4 regions of the Aeromicrobium sp. UBA7512 genome follow, and region 4 is predicted to be linked to each of the others. Evidence: predicted binding sites of a transcription regulator. Region 4 holds the regulator's gene; each other region holds the start of a gene.
What was found. The regulator LexA, encoded in region 4, represses DNA repair genes until DNA is damaged. The targets are predictions, from matches to a motif close to TCGAACANNTGTTCGA.
Positions count from the first base shown of each region.

Region 1: recA (recombinase RecA) is a predicted target of LexA. The motif match lies at 2,294-2,309, and genes of this name have one in related genera.
Region 2: B2363_RS07690 (HNH endonuclease signature motif containing protein) is a predicted target of LexA. The motif match lies at 1,025-1,040, and genes of this name have one in related genera.
Region 3: B2363_RS08585 (HNH endonuclease signature motif containing protein) is a predicted target of LexA. The motif match lies at 1,638-1,653, and genes of this name have one in related genera.

Region 1 covers NZ_DLNK01000002.1:170,963-174,722, reverse strand. The annotation lists gene pgsA (CDP-diacylglycerol--glycerol-3-phosphate 3-phosphatidyltransferase) at 1-604, shown strand, start outside; gene B2363_RS01625 (CinA family protein) at 601-1,116, shown strand; gene B2363_RS01620 (helix-turn-helix domain-containing protein) at 1,131-1,418, shown strand; gene B2363_RS01615 (DUF3046 domain-containing protein) at 1,415-1,609, shown strand; gene B2363_RS01610 (type 1 glutamine amidotransferase domain-containing protein) at 1,624-2,172, shown strand; gene recA (recombinase RecA) at 2,456-3,571, shown strand; gene B2363_RS01600 (regulatory protein RecX) at 3,571-3,760, shown strand, end outside.
Region 2 covers NZ_DLNK01000005.1:264,079-267,838, forward strand. The annotation lists gene B2363_RS07685 (HpcH/HpaI aldolase/citrate lyase family protein) at 1-901, opposite strand, end outside; gene B2363_RS07690 (HNH endonuclease signature motif containing protein) at 1,059-2,333, shown strand; gene arsC (arsenate reductase (glutaredoxin)) at 2,337-2,678, opposite strand; gene B2363_RS07700 (molybdopterin molybdotransferase MoeA) at 2,693-3,760, opposite strand, start outside.
Region 3 covers NZ_DLNK01000005.1:443,536-447,295, forward strand. The annotation lists gene era (GTPase Era) at 1-473, shown strand, start outside; gene B2363_RS08585 (HNH endonuclease signature motif containing protein) at 470-1,627, opposite strand; gene B2363_RS08590 (LysR family transcriptional regulator ArgP) at 1,851-2,726, opposite strand; gene B2363_RS08595 (LysE/ArgO family amino acid transporter) at 2,766-3,365, shown strand; gene B2363_RS08600 (PHP domain-containing protein) at 3,395-3,760, shown strand, end outside.
Region 4 covers NZ_DLNK01000003.1:172,251-176,010, forward strand. The annotation lists gene B2363_RS02710 (carboxypeptidase-like regulatory domain-containing protein) at 1-1,100, shown strand, start outside; gene galE (UDP-glucose 4-epimerase GalE) at 1,123-2,091, shown strand; gene lexA (transcriptional repressor LexA) at 2,101-2,787, opposite strand; gene B2363_RS02725 (hypothetical protein) at 2,870-3,178, shown strand; gene B2363_RS02730 (hemerythrin domain-containing protein) at 3,194-3,664, opposite strand.

The sequences.
Region 1 (3,760 bases), on a different contig from region 4:
CAACCTGAACGTCCCGAACGTCCTCACGGTCATCCGCATCCTGGGTGTCCCGGTCTTCGGCTGGCTGCTGCTCCACGACGGGGGCGAGTCCATCGGCTACCGGATCGCCGCGTGGGCCGCGTTCGTCGTGCTCATGGCCACCGACAAGATCGACGGCGACATCGCCCGCAAGCACAACCTGATCACCGACTTCGGCAAGATGGCCGACCCGATCGCCGACAAGGCGCTGACAGGGATGGCGTTCATCGGACTGGCGATCATCTTCACCGACCAGCCGTGGGGCACGGTCTTCTGGATCGCGGTCGTCCTCATGCTCGTGCGCGAGTGGGGCATCACGGTGATGCGCGTGGTCATGGTCCGTCGCGGGTTCGTCATGCCGGCCGGACGCGGCGGCAAGCTCAAGACCGTCCTGCAGTCCGTGGCGATCGCGGGCTACTGCCTGCCGTTCGAGATCTGGGACGGCCCGGTTCCCACCGTGATGCTCGCGCTGACCCACGTCGTGATGGCCGCCGCGCTGGTCCTCGCCCTCGTGACAGGCGTGCAGTACGTCCTCGACGCCCGCCGGCTGGCGGCGCAGACTCCCGCAGGCGGCGCCTCGCGGTGAGCGAGCGGGTCGACGTCGCGGCACTCGTGGCCGACCTGCGCTCGGCAGGGCACACGGTGGCCACCGCCGAGTCGCTCACGGGCGGCCTGGTGTGCGCCACGCTCGTCGACGTCCCGGGTGCCTCGTGGGTCGTCCGCGGTGGCGTCGTGGCCTACCAGCCCGACGTGAAGTCCGGCCTGCTCGGCGTGGCTCCCGACCTGATCGCCGAGCACGGCACCGTGAACGCGCCGGTCGCGGAGCAGCTGGCCGCCGGTGCCCGTGCTCGCCTCGACGCCACGTGGGGTCTCGGCACCACCGGGGTCGCCGGGCCCGGCCCCGCCGAGGACCGGCCCGCGGGCACGGTCTTCGTCGCCGTCGCGGGCCCCGACGGCGTCACGTCGCGGCGACTCGACCTCTCCGGCGATCGTGACGATGTCCGACGTTCGGCGGTCCACGCCGTCCTGGCGGACCTGCACTATAGGCTGGGGAAGAACAACGGCTCCACGAACGTTGATGCAGGCAAGGGAAGGTGATGGCGATGTCCGCGATGCGTGAACTCATCGGTGACGTGCTCCGGGCACGTCGTCTCGCCGAGGGCCTGACCCTGCGCGACGTCTCCGAGCGGGCCCGCATCAGCCTCGGCTACATCTCCGAGGTCGAGCGCGGCCAGAAGGAGGCCAGCTCCGAGCTGCTCGCCGCCCTGGCGCAGGCGCTCGAGGTCCCGCTGAGCAAGGTGCTGCTCGACGTCAGCTCGCTCCTCGAGCTCGAGGAGGCCGCCGACCTGGCCACGGTCTCGTCCATCGCACGCGACGAGGCCCGGGCCTCCGCGGCGTGAGGCACAGCGAGTTCTGGCAGCGCATGGAGGCTGCCCTGGGGGCGTCCTATGCCGCCTCGTGGGCCCGCCAGCAGGCCATCACCGCGCTCGACGGCCGCACCCCGGTCGAGGCGCTCGACGCCGGCGTCGATCCCCAGCGGGTCTGGCGCGCCGTGCACGCCACGCTCGAACTGCCGGCCCGCGAACGTTGAGTTAGCGTCGTGGGATGAGCAATCTTCCCGACCTGACAGGCAAGCGTGTCGCGATCATTGCGACCGACCACTTCGAGGAATCCGAACTCACGACGCCGCGTGACGAGCTGGAGGCGGCCGGGGCGGACGTGCGGGTCTTCGCGCCCCACGAGGGCTCGCTGCAGGCGATGCAGGGGGACACCGAGCAGACGATCTCCGTGCGCGTGGACGGCACCCTCGACAGCTTCGACCAGCAGTGGCCCGACGCGATCGTGCTGCCCGGCGGCACGGTCAACGCCGACCACCTGCGCACCGACGCGAAGGCCCAGGGCATCGTCTCCTCGGCCCTGGAGTCCGGGCTCCCGGTGGCGGCGATCTGCCACGCGCCGTGGCTGCTCGTGTCCGCCGGACTCGTCGAGGGCCGGCGGCTCACCAGCTTCCCGAGCCTCTCGGTCGACGTCAGCAACGCCGGCGGCGACTGGGTGGACGAGACGGTGGTGGTCGACCGGAACCTGATCACGAGCCGCAAGCCCGACGACCTGCCCGCCTTCGTCGACGCGATCGGCAAGGCCCTGACCGCGTAAGGACCCCGCCCGTCCCGAGATGTGCTCCGCATCCCACCTTCGAGCCCTGTTCGAACGTGGAATGTGGAGCACATCTCGTTGGGGCGGGTCCGTGGGCGCTGTTCGGCGTGTCGCGCTTCCGTCGAACAGGTGTTCGGCCTAGGCTCGTTCCACAGGCCGACGGTCAGGTCGGGCGTTCATCCACAGGCGAGTCGACGAGGCTCATTCATGTCAGTGGGTCCGCCTACCGTCGAAGATGGCCCGCCACCCCGACCAGAGCGGTCGACGACACGAAGGACGCAGCATGGCTTCCAAGAGCAGCACCACCCCCTCGAACAGGGACATCGCCAAGGAGCGAGCCAACAAGGACAAGGCGATCGAGAACGCCCTGGCCCAGATCGACCGCTCGTACGGCAAGGGGGCCGTGATGCGCCTGGGCGACCAGGCCCGCGCCCCGATCGAGGTCATCCCCACCGGCGCCGTCTCGCTCGACGTCGCGCTGGGCATCGGCGGACTGCCGCGCGGCCGCGTGGTCGAGATCTACGGGCCGGAGTCCTCGGGCAAGACCACGGTCGCCCTGCACGCGGTGGCCAACGCCCAGAAGGCCGGCGGAGTGGCGGCGTTCATCGACGCCGAGCACGCGCTGGACCCCGAGTACGCCCGCAAGCTGGGTGTCGACACCGACGCGCTGCTGGTGTCCCAGCCCGACTCCGGTGAGCAGGCCCTCGAGATCGCCGACATGCTGATCCGCTCCGGCGCGCTCGACATCATCGTGATCGACTCGGTCGCCGCCCTCGTGCCCCGCGCCGAGATCGACGGCGAGATGGGCGACAGCCACGTCGGCCTGCAGGCTCGCCTGATGAGCCAGGCGCTGCGCAAGATGACCGGCGCCATCAACGGCTCGGGCACCACCGCGATCTTCATCAACCAGCTGCGCGAGAAGATCGGCGTGATGTTCGGCAGCCCCGAGACCACCACGGGCGGCAAGGCGCTGAAGTTCTACGCCTCCGTGCGCCTCGACGTGCGCCGGATCGAGACGCTCAAGGACGGCACCGACATGGTCGGCAACCGCACCCGCGTCAAGGTCGTCAAGAACAAGGTCGCGCCGCCGTTCAAGCAGGCCGAGTTCGACATCATGTACGGCCAGGGGATCAGCCGCGAGGGCAGCCTGATCGACCTCGGCGTCGACGCGGGCTTCGTCCGCAAGGCCGGCGCCTGGTACACCTACGAGGGCGACCAGCTCGGCCAGGGCAAGGAGAACGCCCGCAACTTCCTGCGCGACAACCCCGACCTCGCCGACGAGATCGAGAAGCGCATCAAGGAGCACCTCGGTGTCGGGGCGAAGGTCGACGAGCCGGCCGCGGATCCCGCGGCCGTGGTCGACGATCTGGCGGGCGACCTCTCGGCCGCTGACTTCTGATGATCGACCCCACGGATCCGGACACGGATCCGCGGGCGGTCATCGTCGCGGGCCGGACGATCGCGATGGATCGTCTGGCCGCGCGCGACCGCAGCCGCGGTGAGTTGCTCGACGCGCTCGCGCGTCGCAGGTTCCCCGAGGACGTGGCCATCGTCGTGGTCGACCAGCTCGAGTCCGAGGGGCTGGTCG
Region 2 (3,760 bases), on a different contig from region 4:
CGACGCGCTTGGCGTGCGCGACGTCCTCGGGGCTGGGGGAGAAGACCTTCTTGGCGATGTCGATCTGCACGGGGTGCAGGCTCCACGCGCCGACGCAGCCGAGCAGGAAGGCGTTGCGGAACTGGTCCTCGCACGCGACGACGTCCTTGATGTCACCGAACGGGCCGTAGAACGGGAGGATGTCGTTCATCGCGCAGGCGTCGACCATGCGCGCGATCGTGTAGTGCCACAGGTCCTGCTGGTACGTGGTGCGGCCCACGGTGAGGTCCTCGCCGGTGGGGTCCTGGCGCACGATGTAGCCGGGGTGCCCGCCGCCGACGCGGGTGGTCTTCATGCGACGGCTGGCGGCCAGGTCGGCCGGGCCGAGGCTGATGCCCTGCATGCGCGGGCTGGCCGCGGCGATCTCCTCGACGTTGGCGACGCCCTCGGCGGTCTCGAGGATGGCGTGCACGAGGATCTGGCGGTCGAGGCCTGCGCGGGCCTCGAGCTGGGCCAGCAGGCGATCGACGTAGTGGATGTCCTGGGCGCCCTCGACCTTCGGCACCATGATGACGTCGAGCTTGTCGCCGATCTCGGTGACCAGCGTGATGATGTCGTCGAGGACCCACGGGGAGTCGAGGCTGTTCACGCGGGTCCACAGCTGCGTGTCGCCGAAGTCGGTCGCCTTCGCGATGTCGACGAGGCCCTGGCGCGCCGCTTCCTTCTTCTCGGTCTTCACCGCGTCCTCGAGGTTGCCGAGGATGATGTCGACCTTCTTCGCGATGTCCGGCACCTTCGCGGCCATCTTCTCGTTGCTCGGGTCGAAGAAGTGGATCATCCGGCTCGGGCGGAACGGGACGTCGGAGCTGGGCTTCGGGGCGCCGACGGCGAGCGGACGCAGGAAGGCACGGGGATTGCGCACGGGAACTCACTTCCGTGGGAGTCAGGGTCCGGGCCAGTATGGCGCGCCGGGTGAGCGGCGGCGCGACGGGTCCGGAATCCGAGGGTGACGATGCTTGCTTTGTTGGGCCCAATGGACTAGTCTTGGTACATCAGTTCGAAGGCGGATCGGGGGATGCGTGGACGTCGTCAGTGGGCTCAGGTCGGGGCAGCGGTTCCTGGCCGACGCGCGCTCGCGCGACCTGGGTTCACTCGGCCCCGAGCAGCTCGCGGCGGAGGTCGCCGCGGTGCAGGCGCTGCGTCGCGAGGCCGACGCGCTGAACCTCGCGCTGGTGGCCGCTGCCGACCAGAAGGACGCCCACCGCGCCACCGATGCGCCGAGTCTGACGGCGCTGGTCGCCATGGAGTCCGGTGTGACCCGGCGCGACGCCGCGAGGGAGATTCGCTTGGCGAACCGGATCGAGGCCGCGCCGCGGGTGAAGGAAGCGATGGCGAAGCCGGGCATGTCGACGGCGAAGGCCGCGATCGTGACCGACGCGCTCGACACGTTGCCGACCGGGCTCACGATCGAGCAGCGCGACACCGTGGAGGCCGACATGGTCGCCGCGGCGCAGATGATGACCGCCGAGCAGCTGCGCCGCAAGGCGCGCCGTGCGGTCGAGGTGGTCGACGCCGACCGCGCCGACCGGATCGAGAACACTGGCCTCACTCGCGACGAGTCGGGCCAGCGCCAGCTGCGGGAGTTCTGGATCGGATGTCCCGACGAGACCACCGGACTGGTGCCGTTCGGCGGGAAGACGGATGCGGTCACTGCGGACATGTTGCGCGCGGTGGTGGAGTCCAAGACCAGTCCTCGTCGGCGTGCGCTCACCGAGACGTCACCTGAGGAGTCGAACCTCGAGCCGCGCGAGAAGGCGGGCGAGGCGTTCGCCGAGATCGTGCGCCACCTGCCGCGCGATGGCTATGGCAACCACGGCGGCGTCGCCGCCACTCTGGTCGTCACCGTCGACGAGAAGACCCTGCGCGGCGAGACCGACCGCGCCGGGGTCACCGAGTTCGGCACCCCGGTGTCGGCGGGCCAGCTCCGCAAGCTGGCATGCGGAGCCGGGATCCTCCCCGTCGTGATGAACGGGTCGAGCCAGGTCCTCGACGCAGGACGGGCGAAGCGCCACCACACCGCAGCCCAACGCGTCGCCCTCGCCCAACGCGACCAGGGCTGCGCGTTCCCCCAGTGCGACCGACCACCGGGCTGGACCGAAGCCCACCACGCGATCCCGTGGAGCCAGCACGGCGAGACCAACCTCGAGACAGGGGTCCTGCTCTGCTCACACCACCATCACCGCGTCCACGAGGCCCACATCGCGATCAGGTTCAGCACCGACGACGGCACACCCGAATTCCGCATCAAGAACCAATGGCAGCGCAACCACCGCTATCGACCCCTCGCCGCCTGAGGGTCAGAGGATCTCGTCGACCGACTCGATCGGTCGGGCCAGTCGGGTGCCCTTCTCGGTGACGACGAAGGGCCGCTCCACGAGCACCGGGTGCTCGACCATCGCGGCGAGAATCTGGTCGTCGGTGGCGTCGGCGAGGCCGAGCTCGGCGTAGTGCGGGTCGCGCCTGCGGACGGCCTGGGCCGGGGTGAGCCCGGCGGCGGCGAACAGGTCGCGCAGCTGCTGCTCGGTCCAGCCCACGTCCACGTACTTCACGACCGTCGGCTCGATTCCGGCCTCGCGGAGCCGGTCGAGCGTCTTGCGCGAGGTCGTGCAGCGGGGATGGTGATAGATCGTCGCTTCCACGCCTCCGACGGTACTCACCACACGCGGGGCAGCACGTCCACCCGGCCGCCGGGTGCGATCCCCGAGCGGGGCACGACGGCGACGACGTCGGCCTCGGCCAGTCCACGCAGCATGTGCGGTCGGCTGGTCCCGGCGGGGACGACACCGTCCGGGGTGTGCACGGCAGGGACGAGGGTGGTGCCGGCTCGGCCCTCGAACGCCGCCCCGGCGACGGCGACCGCGGGCTCACGGAGGGCACCACCCGTGAATCCGGCGACCAGTGCCGGTACGAACGAGAGCGCCGTCAGCGCCGCGGCCAGGGGATTGCCGGGCAGGGCGAGCCAGGGGCGCCCGTCGGGCAGGACCGCCAGCGAGACGGGGTGCCCCGGACGCACGTCGACGCCGCGGAAGCGCACCTCGGCGCCGAGTGAGGACCACGCGCCCGCGATCGGGTCGGCCGAGGAGTGACCCGTTCCGCCCGCACTGATCAGGAGGTCCGCGTCGCTCGACCGCGCCTTCTGGGCCACGGCGGTCGCCTCGTCGTGGACGTGGTCGTGGTGGGAGGTCTTGGCGCCGAGCGCGGCGAGCAGCGGGGGCAGCATGGGCGTCATGACGTCGCGCACCTGACCCGGTTGGGGAAGGCCAGACCCGACGAGCTCGTCGCCCGTGACCAGCAGGTGCACGAGCGGGGCACGGCGGATCCCCACGTGGTCGTGGCCCGTGGCGGCCAGTACAGCGAGCCTCGCCGGGGTCAGTGCCGACCCGGCCGGAACGATCACGTCGCCGAGCGCGGCCTCCTCGCCCGCGGGTCGCAGGTGCCGGCCGGGCGGGGGAGCGTCGCCGTGAAGCAGGTCGCCCTCGACCCGGCCCAGCTCGGAGGGCAGCACGGAATCGGCGCCCTCCGGGGGAACGCCTCCCGTGACGATCGGCCGGGCGCTGCCGGTCGCGAGGGCTCCTTCGGACAGGTCGAGGCGCCAGGCCCCGGGGCCCGCCACGGCCCACCCGTCCATGGCCGAGGTGGTCGCGTGGGGGACCGGGCCGAGGGCGCACAGGTCCTCGGCGGCCGTGGTGCCCAGCGCCTCCGTGACGAGGAGCTCGATCAC
Region 3 (3,760 bases), on a different contig from region 4:
TGACATGGCGCGAGGTCGTGCCCGTCTCGGCCGTGGCGGGTGAGCAGGTCGACCTGCTGGCCTCGCTGCTGATCGACACCCTGCCGGCCGGACCGCCGCTGTACCCCGAGGGTCAGCTCACCGACGAGCCCGAGGAGACGCTGATCGCGGAGATCATCCGCGAGGCCGCGCTCGAGGGCGTGCACGACGAGCTGCCGCACTCGCTGGCCGTGGTGGTCGAGGAGGTCGTGCCCCGCGAGGACCGGCCCGCCGAGAAGCCGCTGCTCGACGTGCGCGCCAACGTCTACGTGGAGCGCGACAGTCAGAAGGGCATCATCATCGGCAAGAAGGGCTCGCGGCTCAAGCAGATCGGCATCGACTCGCGCGGCCAGATCGAGCGCCTGCTGGGCACGCCGGTGCACCTGGACCTTCACGTGAAGGTCGCCAAGGACTGGCAGCGCGACCCGCGCCAGCTGCGCAAGCTCGGCTTCTAGGCCACGCGGTAGCGCTCGACGTGCTCCATCGCCCGGTCGAGGTGCCGGTCGTCGAGGTGTCCGTGGGACTTCATGTTGTGGTGCCGTCGGCACAGGCAGCGCAGGTTGTCCGCCGACGTGGTGCCGCCGCGGTCGTACGCGAGCTCGTGATCGAGGTCGGTGCTGCGCGCCGGGGTCCGGCAGCCGGCCACCCGGCAGCTGCCGTCGCGCCACCGCAACGCCTCCCTCAGTGACTGCGGTGGCCGGTACGCCAGGACCGTCGTGTCCATCACCCGTCCGACCGGATCGAGGACGAGACGCCGGAACTCCGTGTGCTCGGACTGGGCGAGCTCGCGGACCCACTCGCTGCTCACCGGCTCGCCGTCCAGCGTGAGGCCAGGTCCGTCGGTGAGCCCGATGAGGTCGGTGGCGGCGATGCTGATCGCGATCTCGGCGTGGATCTCGGTCTCGGTGCCGGTGCAGGAGGTGAGCCAGTGCGCGAGCAGGTCGGCCTGCTTCTGGTCGCGCGTGCGACGGTCGCGCTCGCCCGTCTCACCGTCGATGGCCGGGAGAGCCCGCGCGGCGCGCGTCAGACGGTCGGCGACCGCCACGGCGACTCCGGTGGGCAGGAGCGCGTTCAGCCATGACGTGCCGTCGTCGAGATGGACGACGTTGACGCGGCGCTCCTCGGTGGCGCGAGCGGCCTCGGTCTCCACCTGCTCGGGCTCGAGCCGGGCACGGAGGCGCCGGAGCCACGACCGCAGCTCGCCGACCGTGTGAAACTCTGCGTACTCGACGGCCGCGTGGTCGACCGCCGCGACGGCCTCGGGCGTGCGGAGCTTCTCGACGAGGGCGGCGATCGTGCCGGCCTTCGCAGCATCGATGCGTCCGACGCGGAACGTGGCCCAGACGCGCGGCGTGCGATCGCGGAGGGTGCGCGCCTCGTGGAGGATGCCCCACGTGCGCTGCTCCGAGATGGCAAGCTGCTGCGCCATGTCGAGCACCACTGCGCTGCGGCCGTGATGCTTGGAGACCGGTGCCTGATCGGCGGCGTCCACCAGCTTCGTCGCCCGCTCGAAGTGGTTCAGGACGAGATTCCACGTGGCGTACTCGGCTCGTGCCTGCTCGCGACGAACGTCAGCGAACGCCTCGTCGTCGGTCCGGGCCCTGAACATGACGAAAGCGTAGTACGTGCGTTCGAACTACGGCTGAATCAGACTGATATTCCCGCATGGCGAGACGCGGTCCTCCAGAGGCGTCACGCCACGCGGAAGGTCGCGCGGTAGGCGGTCGGGGAGACCCCGACGGCGCGCTGGAAGTGGCGCCGAAGCGTGGCGGCCGAGCCCGACGCCACGGACTTTCTCGCTGCACTGGCCGCGGGAGCCGCCGACTTCGCCGTCACCGAGGAGCGTGTGTCTGCAGTGTCCCGCTGAGCCGGTCGAGCAGCGGGGAGTCCAGCTTCCAGCGCTGCCAGTAGAGCGCCACCCGGGTCACCGAGCGGCCGAGCCGGACGAGCCGGGCGTCGTCGAGGGCGGCTCGGGCCTGCGTCTCGGGCAGCAGGCCCCAGCCGAGCCCGGCCTCGACGGCTGCGCGGAAGTCGTCGGACGAGGGGACCTCGTGGACGACCGCCGGATCGGTGTCGGTGTGCCGGCGCAGCTGCTCGTGCTGGAGGCGGTCCTTGGCGTTGAACACCACCATCGGCATGGCCGACCAGTCGGGACGTCCGCCGGGCCCGAGCAGGCGCGGATGAGCGACCGGGAGGTAGCGCATCGCGCCGAGCGGGGTGACCGAGCAGCCCTGGACCGGGGACGGGTCGCTGGTCACCGCGGCCACCACCTCGCCGCGACGCAGCAGGTCGTGACTGTGGCCCTCGTCCTCCACGCGCAGGCGCAGCGCGACGCCCTCCCACGTGGCCACCTCCGAAAGCACGGGCCGGAACCACGTGGCCAGCGAGTCGGCGTTCACGGCCAGGGCGAGGTCGGTGGGGCCCTCGTCCCACGCCTCGGCGAAGACCAGCTCGAGCTGGCGGCCGAGGCGGACGAGGTCCGCTCCGGCGTCGGTGGGCACGCAGGGCGTGCCGCGGCCCACCAGCACTCGTCCGACCGAGCTCTCGAGGGCACGGATCCGCTGGCTGATCGCGCTCGGCGTCACGTGGAGCCGCGCGGCGGCGGCCTCGAACGAGCCGGTGTCGGCGATCGCGACCAGAGCGGCGAGCTGGGCGGGGGAGAGGTCCACCGTGCCAGTTAAGCATTCCTTCACGCTGTGCAGAAACATTCGTTGGACTTCATCGAACGCCGAACCTACGGTCGAAGGGTGGTGAACCCCTTCCTGACCGGCATGGTGACCGGCCTGTCCCTCATCGTCGTGATCGGCGCGCAGAACGCCTTCGTCCTCCGGCAGGGGATCCGGCGTGCCCACGTGGCGGTCGTGGTCGCCATCTGCGCGGTCTCCGATCTCGTGCTGATCCTGGCGGGAGTCGCCGGCATCGGCGCGATCGTCGACCGTGCCGGCTGGGTGATCGACGTCGTCACGTGGCTCGGCGTCGCCTTCCTGGTCTGGTACGGCATCGGCTCGATCCGCCGCGCGTTCCGGCCCGAGCAGCTCGAGGCCACCGGACGGGCGGCCGGCACGGTCCGCACGATCGCGCTGCAGGCGCTGGCGCTCACCTGGCTCAACCCGCACGTCTACCTCGACACCGTGGTGCTGCTCGGCTCGATCGCGCAGACGCACGGTCCGGTGGGTCGCTGGTGGTTCGGGGCGGGTGCCTCGGTGGGCAGCGTCGCGTGGTTCTCCGCGCTGGGCTTCGGGGCAACTCGATTGGCGCCGTTGCTGGCCCGGCCGCGCGCGTGGCAGGTGCTCGACCTGCTGATCGGCCTGGTCATGTTCGTCATCGCCGCCTCCCTGGTCTGGTGACCCGAGCCCATCTCTTGCACGATGGGGGAGTGGACCCCGTCGAGGCGCTGCGCGAGACCGCGTTCTGGTTGGAGCGCGAGCGCGCGTCCAGCTACCGGGTCGAGGCGTTCAGGAAGGCCGCCGCCGCGCTGGCCGACCTGACCGCCGAGGACGTCGCGGAGCGAGCCGGTGCCGGCGCACTCGCCCGGATGAAGGGCCTCGGCCCGCGCACCATCACGGTCGTGGAGCAGTCGCTCGCGGGCGAGGTCCCCGCGTACCTGGCCGACCTCCGCGAGCGCAACACCGAGCCGCTTGCCGAGGGCGGTGCCGAGCTGCGGGCGCTGCTGCGCGGCGACCTGCACAGCCACACCGACTGGTCCGACGGTGGCAGCCCGATCGACGAGATGGCCCGCGCC
Region 4 (3,760 bases):
GCACCACGATCCGCGTCACCCGCGGCGGGAAGTACCGCTACGTCGCCAACGCGCGCTACGCGTCGATCCGCGGCCAGGTCGTCAACGGCTCGAAGCCGGTCGCCGGCTCCGAGGTCACCATCGTGGGCCGTCCTCCCTACTGGTCCCGCTCCTCGCGCGTGCTGCGCGACCTGGACTTCATGTCCTGCGCCAACGTCTACGGACGCACCCGCACCAACTCCAGCGGTCGCTACGAGGTCGGGTTCCTGCCCACCTCCGGCAACCGCATCTACGCCGTCAAGCCCGCCGGTGGCCTGTGGTTCGGCGCCAACGACCGCGGGTGGGGCTCGTGCCACACGATGGTCAACCAGCGTGCCGAGGCCAGCTCCACGGGCCGCATGCTCCAGCTGCCCAACGGTGGTCTCTCCGGCCGCGTGCAGAACATCGGCCGGCACCGCACCAAGGTCTCGGTCATCGCCGGTGGCTACCAGGGCCGCTCCAGCTCGGCCAAGGTCGACCGCTACCTGACGATCCGCGAGTACGCGACGGGCCGCGCGATCCTCGCGTCCGACGTCGTCCGTGCCGGCAACGGCCGCCAGGTCAGCCTCGGCGAGGGCTACTACTGGTTCGAGATGGGCCGCCGCACCGGCTGCCACGCCTGGTACAAGAGCCGCTACAAGAACAACGACGGCTACTTCAACGGACTCGATCGCGGGTTCGAGAAGTGGAAGGCCAAGAACTACAAGATGTACCGCCAGCACTGCCGGGCCTGGACGTCCGGCACGTACAAGCGCGTGTACGTCAAGGGCTCGTCGATGCGCGTCGGCCTGAAGAACTACAAGGGCGGCTCGGTCAGCGGTCGTGTCACGGCGAACAAGGTCAAGCCGCGCACCGAGCTGATGATCCGCCTGACCTCCACCGACGGCAAGAAGGTCTACCGCACCGCGATGACCGACGGCGGCGGCCGCTTCAAGGTCACCGGCTTGGCGTCGGGGCGCTACCGCATCGTCGTCAACGCCGACTCGTGGCGCGGCATCTCGCGCGGGTTCTCCGGTCCGAAGACCGTCAAGGTCACGCGGGGCAAGAACAAGTCCGTGGGCACCCTGAAGTTCCGGCAGTAGCCCGGCGTCCTAGGCTGCCAGCATGGCGATCCTGGTCACCGGCGGAGCCGGCTACATCGGTGCTCACGTCGTCCGGGCCCTCGAGCGCGCCGGCCTGGAGTCGGTCGTCGTCGACGACCTCTCCAGCGGCCACCGCGAGTTCGTGCGACCCGAGGTCCCGTTCATCGACCTCAACGTCCTGCACGCGAAGCAGCTGGTCGACCAGCTCGCCGAGCACCACATCGAGGCCGTCATCCACCTGGCCGCGTTCAAGTACGCCGGGGTCTCGGTCGAGCGGCCGGCCCACACGTGGCGCCAGAACGCCGGCGGCACGCTGAGCCTGCTGCGCGCCATGGAGCGGCTCGACATCGGCGCGATCGTGTTCTCCAGCACCGCGGCCGTCTACGGGACCCCCGACGTGGAGACGGTCACCGAGGACACCGCCACCCGACCGGAGTCGCCCTACGGCGAGTCCAAGCTGGTGGGGGAGTGGATGATCCGCGACCAGGCGCACGCCACAGGCCTGCGCCACACGTCGCTGCGCTACTTCAACGTGGTGGGATCGGGTGAGCCCGACCTCTATGACTCGAGCCCGCACAACCTCTTCCCGCTGGTGATCCGGGCCCTCGCCCAGGGTCACCGCCCGCGGATCTTCGGCGACGACTACCCGACGCCCGACGGCACCTGCGTGCGCGACTACGTGCACGTGGCCGACCTCGCGGAGGCGCACGTCACCGCGGTGCGCCGGCTGCTGGCCGGCAACGAGCTCGCGCGGGTCTACAACCTGGGCAACGGCGAGGGGGTCTCGGTGCGCCAGATCATGCAGTCGGTCTCCGACGCCACGGGCATCGCGTTCGAGCCCGAGGTGATGGGACGTCGTCCTGGCGACCCGGCCCGCATCGTGGCCTCGGGCGCCCTCGCGGCGCGCGACCTCGACTGGAAGCTGACCCACACGCTCGACGACATGGTCGCCAGCGCGTGGGCCTCGCGTCCGGTCGAGCCGGCCGACTGACGCCGACCGTCAGACCCGGCGCAGGACCGCGGTGACCTTGCCGATGATCTGGGCGTCGGTGCCGTCGATCGGGTCGTAGGAGGCGTTCTGCGGCAGCAGCCAGACCTCGCCGTTCTTGCGGCTGAGGGTCTTCACGGTGGCCTCGCCGTCGATCATGGCGGCCACGATCTCGCCGTTCTCGGCGACCTGCTGCTGGCGGATCACGACGTAGTCGCCGTCGCAGATCGCGGCCTCGACCATCGAGTCGCCCTTGACCTCGAGCAGGAAGAGGGTGCCGTCGCCGACGAGCGAGCGGGGCAGCGGCATGACCTCCTCGACGCGCTCCTCGGCCAGGATCGGGCCACCGGCCGCGATGCGTCCGACCATCGGCACGTAGGCCGGCTGGGGGACCGCGTCGCCGCTGCCGGTCTCGTCGACCTCGGCCGGACGCGAGCGCATCGCGGGCTTGGAGTCGGGGAGGTAGATCTCGAGCGCGCGCGGCCGGTTGGGATCGCGACGGATGAAGCCCTTGCGCTCGAGCATGCGGAGCTGGTGCGAGACGGAGGACGTGCTGGCGAGATCGCACGCGGCGCCGACCTCGCGCATGCTCGGCGGGTAGCCGTGGGACTCGATGTGGTCCTTCAGGAACACCAGGATGCGCCGTTGACGCTTGGTCAGCCCGGTCAGGTCGACCGGCTCGTCCAGGTTCTCGCTCATGCCCCGACCGTAGTCCCGGCGGAGCCGCGGATCAAACACGTGTTCGACTCGGCGTGTCCGCCCGTGGCCTAGGGTGTGGGACGTGAGCTATGTGGTGGTGGGAACGCGTGAGGGCGACCGGTGGACGGTCGACGTGTCCGGGGTGGGCACGTCCACCGTCGAGGATCTGGCGCAGGTCGAGGCCTGCGCCCGCGAGGTGCTGCGCGAGCACGGCGTGGCCGACCACGCCACCGTGGACCTCCAGCTGCTGCTGCCGGACTTCGAGGTCGACCTGCGCCAGCACGGGGTGCCCGACCACGGTCTGGGCCCCGTCGAGCTGGTCAGCGGTGCGATCGCCCTCGTGGTGGTGGTCGGCGCGATCGCCTTCCTGCTCGGCCGTCTCCTCGGCTGATCGGGGCCGCGGGGCTCACAGCGGCCCCAGGGCGCTGTGGGGGTCGGCGTCGAGCTCCAGCGTCTCCAGGACCGAGAGGAGCCGGCGCTCCTCGAACCGGAAGTGGCTCTCCATGACCGCGGCGATGCCCTCGAGGTGCCGGTCGAGCTCGGCAGCCGAGGCGGAGCGGTCCACCGCGTCTCGCAGACCGGTGACGAGGTACTCGATCATCGAATGGTCCTGGCGCAGCAGGCGCAGGGTGTCGGCCAGGTCGGGACGCGCGGCCGCGATCGCGGGGAACAGCTCGTGGTCCTCGCCCCGGTGGTGGCCCGAGAGGGCCGTGCAGAAGCCGTGGCAGAACAGCAGCAGGTCGCGCGTCGCGGGGCCGACGGGCTCGCCCGCGGCGACGGCGGCACGCGTCACTGTCAAGGCCTCGCGCAGCCGCGTGTGGACACGGCGCAGCTCCCGGCTCCAGGCGATCAGCCTGGTCTTCTCGCCCTCAGTCACGCGAGGGCGAAGGCAACGACGAGGTCATCGTCGACTCCTTCGGATCCCACGCCTCCATGCCTGGCACGGACTGCCACCGGCACGCGACGCTGTTCC